Regions from separate parts of the Ectothiorhodospira shaposhnikovii genome, predicted to be linked through region 2. Evidence: riboswitches for the same ligand, from Rfam matches in the RefSeq annotation. Region 2 holds a riboswitch; each other region holds the start of a gene.

Region 1 (3,818 bases), 1.2 Mb from region 2:
ATGCGCTCGGGCTGGGGCTGATAGTGAACCACATCGCTCTGGGTATGGGGGCAACGATGCTGAAGTCCCTTGAAACTGACCGCCCGGGAAATGATATGGCCATCCATCTCCGGCAATGCCACCTGCATGGCGATATCCCGGGGCTGCAGCCCGTGAGGATCAGACTCCCAGGCCGCCTCATTGCCGCCGGACAGCAGTATCTGCACCACCGGGACATCGTCCAGCAACGGCGTATCCGCGACCGATTCCACCCCGCCCCGGGCAAAGGCGGTGCTGTTGAGCACCAGGCTCACGGCCTGCTCCCGGCACAGTCGGCGCACGGTGTCCAGGCACAGGGGGGCCTTAAGGGAAATCAGGGCCAGAGGCAGGGGATTGAGACCACACTCCAGCAGACTCCCGCACAGGGCGTCGAACACCTGGATATTTCCTGCCTGCAAATGGGCGCGATAAAACAGCAGGGCCACCCGGGGGGCGCCGGGAACCCAGCGGGCCTCCCAGGCCGCCACCGTGCCCACATCCAGCTCCGGGTGAAAGATCCCGATGGCGGGCAGAGGCCGGGGCGGCGGCACCGACAGGGGCAACTGGAAGAAGGTGGCGCCCAGGTAGCGGTAAAAGGCCCGGATATTGGCCCCGCCCCCTTCCCGCAGATAGCGCCACAGGGTCCGACAGATCTCCGGGGCCACCGTACTGCCCGCCAGCAGGCGGGGATCCTCCACATGATCGCCGGAGAACATGGCCAGGGCGATGCCGCGTCGGCGGCACAGGGCCTGCACCTGCTCGGTGCCGTAGGGCCAGTAGGACTCCCCACCCAGGTGATCAATGATGATCAGGCGCGCCCGTTCCAGCACACTTTCCATGTAGAGATCCACGGAAGCCGGCTGGCGCAGGTGCAGCAGATTGGCCAGACGCAAGGTCGGATAACCAATCAGGCCGCCCCCCGGTGCCTGGGGATTGCCGGGATAATGGGCGGCCAGCAGGGCCAGGGTGGTATCCGCCGCGCTGAGGATGACGATCTCCGCCGGGGACTGATCCAGCCGGATGGTGACCGTATCGTCATCCACAAAGCCGCCGGGCTGGGCCGACAGCAGGTGCATCAGGCCGGTTCCGCAAGCGCCGCCGGTGCCAGGGCCTGCCGCAGCACGGCGGCCGACAGACCGCGGCCGATACAGACCAGGCGGGTCCGGGGCGACTCGTCAGGCCGCCACGGACGGTCGAAATAGCTGTCAAAGCGACGGCCTACCCCCTGGATCACCAACCGCATGGGCTTGCCGGGCAGGCAGGCAAAGCCCTTGATGCGGAGAATGTCATGGGTACTTACCAGGGCCTGCAGCCCTTCCAGCAGGGCTTCCCGATCCACCGCCGGCAACTCGACGACGACGGAATCAAAGGCGTCATGTCCATGCTCGTGTTCGTGTTCATGCCCGTGGGCGGCGCCCTCTCCCTCATGGTGGTGATGATGGTGGTGATGGGCGTGGCGTAGATGGATGCCCTCCTCCGCGGCACAACCCAGACCCAGCAACAGGGACAGATCCAGACGTCCGTGATCGGCGGTCACCACCTTGACCTGGGGCGGGATCTCCCCGCGCACCAACGCCTCCACCTGTTGCAGGGCCTCCGGTGTGATCAGATCCCCCTTGTTCAAAAGCACCAGATCCGCCGCGGAAAGTTGATCCTCAAACAGTTCATGCAGACCGGAGACATGATCCAGATTGGGGTCTGCGCGACGCTGACGTTCCACCGCCTCCGGATTGGCGGCAAACCGGCCGGCGGCGACGGCGGGGGCATCGACCACGGTGATGACCGCATCCACCGTGCAGCCGGTGCGAATGGCCGGCCAGTTGAAGGCCTGCACCAAGGGTTTTGGCAGGGCCAGGCCCGAGGTTTCGATGAGGATGTGATCGATCTCGTCGCGGCGCTCCATCAGGGCCTGCATGACCGGATAGAAGGCCTCCTGCACGGTACAGCACAGACAGCCGTTGGCCAGTTCGTAGATGCGGCCGGCCTCTTCGCCCTCTTCGGTTTCGCAGCCCACGGTGCAGCCGCGAAGGATCTCCCCGTCCACGCCCAGTTCACCGAACTCATTGACGATAACCGCAATGCGCCGTCCCTGGGCATGATCCAGGATGTGGCGCAACAACGTGGTCTTTCCACTGCCCAGAAAGCCGGTGACGATGGTGGCAGGGATGCGCGCCCGGAAGGCGCCCGAGGATGCAGACATGGAATGTCTCCCGCACGCCGCCCGCGTGCATGTTGATGGAGTGACAGATATTCCGCGGGCCGGTCTCCGGGCTCGTGGCTGTGCCGGGGCACACAGGGGATCGCCTTCCCATGAGGCGCGCCTGAACGAAGGCGCAACCTCACAGTGGCCGGATGATCCCTGCTCACCACCTACCGTTGCGGGGGCAGCGCCGGCATGGTCGCCACGGCGACGTCACCGGCTTCCCGTTTCACCCGAAGGCACTGGCCTGCGGGCACCCGTGGAAGGATTGAACAAACGGGGCAAGCTTACCGGGTATGGCACCACTCAGACAATCGCCACCACACAGGAGGATAATGATTTCGCTGCCTTGGTACTTTGAAATGGACCCGGTACACCAGTGGATTCAAAAACACCTCAGCCTGTGCCCTGCCCTCACCGTGGCATGAGCCGCACCGGTGCGATCTCATGCAGGGGCCGGGGTCTGCCAATGTGATAGCCCTGCACGAAATCCACCCCGATCCGGCCCAGGGCATCCATGATTTCCTCGTTTTCCACGAACTCCGCAATAGTCTTCAGGCCCATTTCATGGCCGATGGTATTGATGGCCCGCACCATGGCCAGGTCAACAGGGTCATGGGCGATATCCTTGACGAAGGCGCCATCGATTTTCAGATAGTCCACCGGCAGGTTTTTCAGATACCCGAACGAGGACAGACCACTGCCGAAGTCATCCAGCGCAAACAGACAGCCCAGATGCCTGACTTCCCGGATGAAAGGGACCACCTTGGAGAGATTGCCGATGGCCGCGCTTTCCGTGATTTCCAGGCAGAGGGTTCCCGGTGGCAGGGCCAGCTGTTCCAGGTCCGCCTTGAGGCTCTGCCGGAAGCGGTCATCGGACAGGGAGGCGCCCGACAGGTTGACGCACCAGGTACCGTCCAAGCCACCCGACCGGCGACAATTGTCACTCAGCCAGGCCAGCACATTGCGCACCACCCACTGGTCGATACGGGGCATCATCTGATAACGCTCCGCGGCGGGAATGAAACTACCGGGACTGATGATCTGATCCCCTTCCCGCAACCGCAGCAATACTTCGTAATGCACCGACACGCACCCACATCCCGCCACCAAAGGTACGATGGGCTGCACATAGAGACGGAACCGGTCTTCATCCAGGGCGGACTGCAGCCGCGAAACCCATTGCACTTGTCCATGTTGTTCCAGCAAATGCTGATCGTCCGGCTGATACACATGCACCTGACTTCTGCCGGCCTCCTTGGCCGCATAACAGGCCGAATCCGCGGCGGAAAGCAATGCGGCCAAGGACCCGTGCCCCTCGCCGATCCCCACCAGTCCGATGCTGATCCCCAAACTGAAGGATTTGTCCTGCCAGGCGAAGCGAAAGTCCTGTACCGACTGACGCATGGCCTCGGCCACCTGACAGGCCTTGTCCATCGGGCAATCCCGCAGCAGCAGACCGAATTCATCGCCACCCAACCGGGCCAGTACATCGGCGCTCCGCACATGTCGCCCCAAAAGCGCCGTGATCTGACGCAAGGCCTCGTCCCCGGCCTCATGACCACAGGTATCATTGATCACCTTGAACTGATCCAGATCC
Region 2 (3,818 bases):
CGCCAGCAGGAAGCTGATGAAGGCACCCCAGCCCGCCGCCACCACCACCCCGGTCAGCAGCAGACGGGTGGGTGTCCAGCTCCCGGTGCCGTGGGCCAGGCCGAAGACGATGAGGGTGGACAACAGGGCGCCGGCAAAGGCCGCCCCCGATACCATGGCCATGCCCAGGCCCGCCAGCATGGACAGCAACGCCCCCACCGCCGCGCCGCCGGACAGCCCCAGCACATAGGGGTCCGCCAGGGGGTTGCGCAGCAGTACCTGCATCAGCGCCCCGGCCACCGCCAGCAGGCCGCCGGTGGCAAAGGCCGCCAGGGCGCGGGGCAGGCGCAGTTCCAGGATCAGGGTCCGGTGCAGCGGCTCGCCGCCGCCGGTGAGCACGGCCAGGGTCTCGGTGGGCGTCAGCGGCACGCTGCCCAGGGCCACGGCGATGCCCAGGGACAGGCCGGCGGCCCCCAGCAGGATCGGCAGCACCAGGGCCGGTCGGCTCACTCGGAGGTCTCCGGGCGCCGGTCGCGGGCGGTTTCCAGGGCCTCGCAGACCCATCGGGTGCCTTCCAGAATGCGCGGCGTGGCCCGTTGCAGCAGGGACGGGGGGATGAAGAACAGATTGTCCCGGGCGGTGGCGGTCAGGGTCGGCCAGCGGCGCCACTCCTCGATCCAGTGCGGGCTGTCCTCGCCCATGCCGCCCCCCAGGATCGCTTCCGGATCGGCGGCCAGCACCACTTCCCGATCCAGTCGCGGGACCAGGGCTTCCAGGTCACCGAACAGATTGTGGCCGCCGCAGATTTCGATGGCGCGGGAGACCAGGTGCCGGTCGTTGAGGGTCATGAGGGGGCGGTCCCAGATCTGGTAGAACACCGTCACCCTGGGCCGGTCGCCGTATTGTGCTTCCAACGCCCGCAGATCCCGGCGAAAGTCCTCGGCCGCTGCCCGTCCCTGGGGTGCCCGCCCGGCCAGGGTGCCCAGGCGTTCCAGGGCCAGGGCCAGCTGTTCGAAATCCTGGGGGTCGTTGTAGTAGATGGGAATCCCCAGCCGGGCCAGGCGCTCCACCTGGGCCTGGACGTTGCCGCTGCTCCAGGCCACCACCAGATCCGGTTTCAGGGCCAGGATGGATTCCATGTCCAGTTGCTTGTAGCTGCCGATCCTGGGGATGTCCGCTGCCGCCGCCGGGTAGTCGCTGAAACTCACCGTGCCCACGATCCGGTTGCCGGCATCCACGGCAAACAAAAGCTCGGTGATGTGGGGGGCCAGGCTGATGATGCGCTCGGCCGGCGCGGCGAGGGACACCGTCTGCTGTCGGTCATCGATGACCTGGACCGGCGTCGTCGCGGCGGGGTCGGCCGTGGCCGTGGTCAGCCAGGCGGTGAGGCATAAAATGCCGGATATCATCGGTAAACGGGCTTTTTTTGCGCGCATCGTCGCCTTTCTTGCTGATTGCCGATAGTGGGTGATCAAGTCTTGAAGGCAGGCATCATAGCAGTTGCCGGCGGTCAATCCTGCCGGAAAAAAACCCATTGGCGGTAGCCAATCATGATCCTGTTGCGTATTATCCTGCCTCGCTTCAGGTGCCGGATGCGTGACACACATCCGGTGAAACGGGAAGCCGGTGCGACCATGGCCCAAGGCCATGGACAATGCCGGCGCTGCCCCCGCAACGGTAGGCGAGGTGGGGGGTCCATGGTGTTTCCAGGATCCCCGGCAGGGCGATACAACCACTGCGCGCAAGCGTGGGAAGGTGCCCTGACCAGGTCGTACATGACCCGCCCGCGAGCCCGGAGACCGGCCTGATGCGCTTACGCGGCATTGCGGAGGGCTTTGCGCGGCTCGATATCTTCGGGTTCCCCGGTAGGGAAGTGCCGTTCGTGGTCGTGTGCCAGGACGGGTTTCCCGCGCCCCTGGCTCTCCAGCATGCCGTCCTGATTCAAGACCGCATGGCGCGCGGGCGGCGCGCCGGAGAGTATCCCCATGCACAAGAAGTCCCTGCTGTCGGCAGCGATCCTGCTGGCCCTTCCCCATGCCCTGTCTGCCCAGGAAATGATCGCCCGGCTCGATCCCATCCTGGTGACCCCTACCCGCACGGCCCAGACCGTGGATCAGACCCTGGCGTCGGTGACCGTGATCGAGCGTGAAGAGATCGAGCGGTTGCAGCCGAAGGCGTTCGCGGATCTGTTGGCGGCCCGGGCCGGCATTGCCCTGTCTCAAAATGGTCCCTTCGGCAAGACCACCGGCCTGTTCCTGCGCGGCGCCGCTTCGGATCACACCCTGTTGCTGATCGACGGCGTGCGCATGGGCTCCGCCACCCTGGGCAGTGCCTCCTGGCAGTTTCTGCCCCCGGCGGAGATCGAGCGGGTGGAGATCGTTCGCGGACCCAGAACCAGTCTCTATGGTTCCGATGCCATCGGCGGCGTGATCCAGATCTTTACCCGCGAAGGTGACGGCCCGGCCCGGGTGCGGGCGCACATGGGGGCCGGTTCCTTCAATACCCGGGAATACGGACTTGGGGTTTCCGGCAGCCAGGACCGGACCCGCTACAGCCTCTCCGGCAGTCACTTCGGCACCGATGGCATCGATGTTCAGCGGGGGGTGGGGGATTCCGGTCGGGACGGATTCCACAACAGCAGTGTCTCCGGACGTTTGTCCCACCAGGCTACCGAGGGTCTGGAGCTGTTCGGTTCTTTTCATCACGCCCTTGGGGAGACCGATTATGACTTCGGTGACCCGGCTCGGGACTGGATTGATTTCGTCCATCATGCCTCCCGGATCGGCGTCCGGGGGCAGCTCCACGAGGTTTGGTTCAGTGAACTGAGCGTCAGCCACAGCCGGGATGAGAACGAAACCTTCCAGAATGGGGTGGCCTCGTCACGGATCGATACGACGCGATATCTGTTCGCCTGGCAGAACGACCTCCTGCTGGGGGATCACCTGTTCACGGCAGGGGTGGACTACCAGGACGACAAAGTGAGTGGTTCCACCAATTATGACGAGACCCGGCGGGACAACTGGGGTGTATACGCCCAGCTCCAGCTGGACCTGGGGCGTCATGCCCTGACCGGCAGTCTGCGGCAGGATGACAACGAGGCCTTCGGCAAGGAAACTACCGGGCAGCTGGCCTGGGGCTACCGGATCACCGATGCCTGGCGGGTCCGTGCCAGCGGCGGCACGGCCTTCAAGGCGCCCACCTTCAACGACCTGTACTGGCCCGGTAGTGGCAATCCGGACCTGGCACCGGAATCCTCCGAAACCTATGAACTGGGGCTGCGTCATCAATCCGGTGGTTTTCATGCGGATCTGGCGGTGTTCCAGTCTGACATCGACGATCTGATCGAGTGGGCGCCGGTGCCCGGCAGCTTTTTCTGGCAGCCGCAGAACGTGGAAAAGGCGCGTATCCGTGGCCTGGAACTGGAGACGGGGATGCGTCATGCCCACTGGTCGGCCACCCTGTCCCTGACCTTGCTGGATCATGAGAACCGCCATACCGGTCATGAGCTGCGGCGTCGCCCCAACGAGATCGCGCGTCTGGATCTGGACCGGCAATGGCAGGACTGGTCTTTCGGGACCACCCTCATTGCCGAGGGACGGCGCTACAATGATGCCGCCAACACCGACCGCATCGCCGGTCACGAGTTGGTGCATCTGCGGGCCGCTTATCAGGTGAATCCGGCCTGGACGGTGCGGGCGACCCTGAACAACGTGTTCGACCGTGACTATGCCACAGCCCGTGATAACGCCATTGATTATGAACAGCCGGGTCGGGCATTTTATCTGACCCTCAACTACCAGCAATGAGGGGCCTGCCCGCCCCGCAACGACCATGAACAC
Region 3 (3,818 bases), 1.2 Mb from region 2:
CTGTTGCCGGACGTGCTGGTGGACCAGTTGCTGGATGTGAGTGCCGGCGGCGTCAATCGGGTGGAGCGGGACGGCATTTCCCACCAACACCCGGCCCGGTTCGTGCTGGTGGGCACCATGAACCCGGAGGAGGGCAGGCTACGCCCCCAATTGCTGGACCGCTTTGGTCTTTTCGTCACCCTGGACGGGGGGATCGATCCCCCCACTCGGGAGGCCATCGTGCGCGCGCGGCTGGCCTTCGAGATGGACCCGCATGGCTTTGTCCTGCGCCATGATCAGGCACAACGGGCATTGCTGGAGCGGCTCTGCCGGGCTCGCAACCGACTTGAAAGCCTGGTGTTCGAGGATGATTTGCACCGGCAGGTCAGCCGGTTGTGTTTCGAGGCAGGGGTGGAAGGGGTGAGAGCGGATCTGGTCATGCTGCGTGCCGCCCGTGCCCACGCCGCCCTGGCGGCACGATCCCGGATAGAGGAACAGGACGTGCAGGCGGTGCAGGCCCTGGTGCTGGATCATCGGCGTCCGCCGGCCGGCTCCGAGTCGGTGGAGGTTCCGCCTCAAGGCTCGCATGCCGCCGAGCAGAGGCGTCCGCCTCCTGCCGGGGCGACGATGGAATCGGAGTCCACGGAAACATCCCGTGGCCAGGATCCGGAACCGGATCATGATGATGAATGGGGCGTACTGCCGCCGGAGCCGGTGGCCTACCGGCCGTGGGATGTTGCGAGGCCCTTGCCGGTAAAAAAGCCCTGACGCACCGTCGGGCACCCGGACAGGTGCCCGACGGGCGCGGTGACAACCCCGGTCGGCAGCGTGAGTTCTCCCGCCTTGGGCCGGGGGTCATCCACTGGCACCGCAGCCTGATCCACAAGGGGCATGGCCCCCTGACCCGGGACGCTCTGGTTTATCGTCGCCGCCGGGGGCATGGTGACATGCTCTATTGTCTGGTGTTGGACTGTTCCGGTTCCATGCTGCGTCGGGACAAGCTGGCCCTGGCCAAGGGACTGCTGTCCACCTGGGTACAACAGATCTATGTTCTGCGGGGGGAACTGGCGGTGATCGGGTTTTCCGGCAGTGGGGCCCGGGTGTTGCAGCCCCCGGCCCGAGCCGCCGTCTTCAACGAGGACTGGATCGCGCCCATCGGTGGTGGCGGAGGGACGCCGATGGCCTCCGGCGTGGCGCTGGCGGACGCCCTGCTGTTGCAGGTACGCCGCCGGAACCCCGACAAGCGCATCGGTTTATGGTTGCTGACCGATGGCCGTACCCACCGGATTCCCCCCAGGCCAGCGCATGCCGATGTCTGCCAGGTGGTGGACTTCGAGACTGAAGCCGTCTCCCTGGGACGGGCGGCGAGGATCGCCCAGGCCTGGGGGTGTGCCCATGGGCACGTGAATGCCCTATGAGGACTGCCGCGCAGAGGCGATACGCAGATTATCCACGGCAAACAGACGACCCAGCCGCTTGCCTTCGTGGGCTTTCAGCAAGCGCACTGCGGCGTAGGTGACCAGGGGTTCGATGAGCACGATGAGCGCATAAGAACTGGCCCACAGCGCCCAGGCGCTGATTCCTGTCCCTGTTCCCGCCAGCCAGAAACCCACCATCAGGGCCACGCCGCTGTAGTACATCGCATCCAGACGCAAAATCCGTCCCCAGGTCAGGGTTTCGCCCTGTTCCCGGTAGCGTCGCCCGATGGTGTAGTGGACCAGCAGCAGCGGCAGGATCAGGGAGAGGCTGTTGACTGCCCAATGCGCCAGGTCGGCAGGTTCGAAGATGAGGGCCTGCAGGAGCAATCCTAGAGCAAAGCCGAACAGTGCGGGCAGAAAGCCCAGGGTGAAGTAGATGGCCATGGCCCCGACGAAGTGAAGCTCCGATGGCCCGACGTGAAAGTGGATAGCCTCCATGAAGACCGAGAAGAAAAGCGCGGCCAGGAGAATACGCGGCCAGTCCTGTGGGCGGCGTATGAGGTGGCGTAGGTAATAGGCAAGTACGACCGCGGCGGTGGCCCCGGCAAGGATGAGTTTGGGTTGGGCAATCAAGCCTGTTTCGATATGCATGGCAGACCTCGGTCTATCGGGTTCCAGAAACCATGCGGGGGGCAGGATCAAGGCGGCAGGCAACTCGGCAAGCGCAGCGGCATGCCAGGCGTGTACGCCGCCGTTCACGGTTCCCCGCCGTGTGGCGCGTTGCTTGAGGCCGGTCTCCGGGCTTGCGAGAGGAAGCTATGCTTCCGGTGAGGCGCCTTCCCATGCCGGACGCAGTATTACGCCTTCGGCACAGTGACGTGATGCCACACTTTGACTCGCCTACCGTTGCGGGGACAGCGCCGGCCTTGGCCGGTGTGTGAAATATATTCACGTCACCCGCCGCACCGGCTTCCCGATCACGACACTCGACGCCGACCATAGGCCGGACGCACAGGCACCGCGATCCCGACGGCACGTGCCGCCGGGTCACCTGAAGCAGCCGAAACCTTACGAACCTTGGGGAAGCAAGTCAATGTGCGACGTGTGTGTTCTCTACCGAGACAACCCGGTTGCGGCCGGACGCCTTGGCGCGATAGAGCGCCAGATCCGCCGCTTCGATCAGTTGTCCGGGTGAGCGTGTGTCCCCCATATTCAGCGTCGCCACGCCGATGCTGACCGTGATCACCCCCAACGGGGAGCTTTCGTGGGGCAACGCCCTTTGTTCCAGCATGCCGCGAATCTCTTCCGCCAATCCAAGGGCCCTTGCATGATCAAGACCGCTGCAGACAACGGCAAACTCCTCACCGCCGTAGCGGGCCGCCAGATCGGTGGCCCGCTGGGTATGTTGCCGTAGCACGTCGGCCAGCACCTGCATGCAGTGGTCTCCCGCCGGGTGTCCATGCTGATCGTTGTAGGCCTTGAACCAGTCGATATCCAGCATCAGCAGACTCAACGGCTGGGCAAAACGGCGGGTTCTCCCCCATTCCCTTGCCAGCACCTCATCAAGGCTGCGTCGGTTGGCCAGGCCGGTGAGCGCGTCGGTGCGGGACAATCGGGACAATTCCTGGTTGGCCTGCTCCAGCTCCCGCGTGCGCGTGGCAACCAGCCGCTCCAGATCCTGGGTCTGTCGTTCCATGTGATGTGCCATCTGTCCCAATGCCTGGGATAACCGGCTGACTTCCTGGACCGGAGTGCGGATGTCGGGCCGGTAGGTCCAATCCCCCCGTCCGAGTCGGCTTGCCCAGCGACTCAAGGCCACCAGAGGACGGGTGACCCAGATGCTGATGAGGGTGATCAGGATCATTCCCAGCAACAGTATCCCGGCCGCCACCAGCAGCAATTGCCGTAGTAGATCCAGCATCGGTGCCATGAACTGGCTCTGGGGGATCGCCTGCACGATCCTGAGTGTCGGGCCGTCCCGGAGTGAGTAAGACACCCAGTCCACCAGATAGCGTTCGTTGCCGATCTGGTGCAGTATCCGGCCCTGTTCAGGGTCGGCTTGTCGTTCCAACAGTTCGCCCAGTTCCCTGAGCAGAGGAGAATCACTTTCCCATAGACTGATCCTGCGGGTTTCGTCACGGCTCAGGAAATAGACCGGGTCCGGGGTCGAGTTTGCCAGTAGTTTTCCGTCCGGTTCGGTGATGAAGGCCACACCCCCGGAGCGCTCCATCACTTCGGCCAACCAACGGCTGAGCTGGACGATGGACACATCGGCGGTGATCACGCCCACGAACTGGTCATCGGCCCCATAGAGGGGGGCAGACATGCCCAGTCCCATGGCGCTGTAGTCATCCGCGGGGTCATTGATGGCATAACGGTAGACCGGGTACCAGCTCATGCGCCCCATCATCTGGGCAGTCA

Evidence for each region. Region 2 has a riboswitch for cobalamin ahead of ACLF6L_RS04575 (TonB-dependent receptor domain-containing protein). Riboswitches for the same ligand answer to the same signal wherever they lie in the genome.
Region 1: it holds a riboswitch for cobalamin, as region 2 does, so the genes downstream of both, cobW (cobalamin biosynthesis protein CobW) here and ACLF6L_RS04575 (TonB-dependent receptor domain-containing protein) in region 2, are expected to answer to the same signal.
Region 3: it holds a riboswitch for cobalamin, as region 2 does, so the genes downstream of both, ACLF6L_RS09840 (energy-coupling factor ABC transporter permease) here and ACLF6L_RS04575 (TonB-dependent receptor domain-containing protein) in region 2, are expected to answer to the same signal.

Annotation. Positions count from the first base shown of each region.
Region 1 covers NZ_CP178333.1:2,171,771-2,175,588, forward strand. Annotated here, with positions in the region: gene cobN (cobaltochelatase subunit CobN) at 1-1,094, opposite strand, end outside; gene cobW (cobalamin biosynthesis protein CobW) at 1,094-2,218, opposite strand; cobalamin riboswitch at 2,258-2,494, opposite strand; gene amt (ammonium transporter) at 2,633-3,818, opposite strand, start outside.
Region 2 covers NZ_CP178333.1:1,004,061-1,007,878, forward strand. Annotated here, with positions in the region: gene ACLF6L_RS04565 (FecCD family ABC transporter permease) at 1-489, opposite strand, end outside; gene ACLF6L_RS04570 (cobalamin-binding protein) at 486-1,415, opposite strand; cobalamin riboswitch at 1,546-1,802, shown strand; gene ACLF6L_RS04575 (TonB-dependent receptor domain-containing protein) at 1,965-3,785, shown strand; gene ACLF6L_RS04580 (cobyrinate a,c-diamide synthase) at 3,811-3,818, shown strand, end outside.
Region 3 covers NZ_CP178333.1:2,164,926-2,168,743, reverse strand. Annotated here, with positions in the region: gene ACLF6L_RS09850 (ATP-binding protein) at 1-747, shown strand, start outside; gene ACLF6L_RS09845 (vWA domain-containing protein) at 771-1,397, shown strand; gene ACLF6L_RS09840 (energy-coupling factor ABC transporter permease) at 1,392-2,048, opposite strand; cobalamin riboswitch at 2,168-2,413, opposite strand; gene ACLF6L_RS09835 (diguanylate cyclase) at 2,488-3,818, opposite strand, start outside.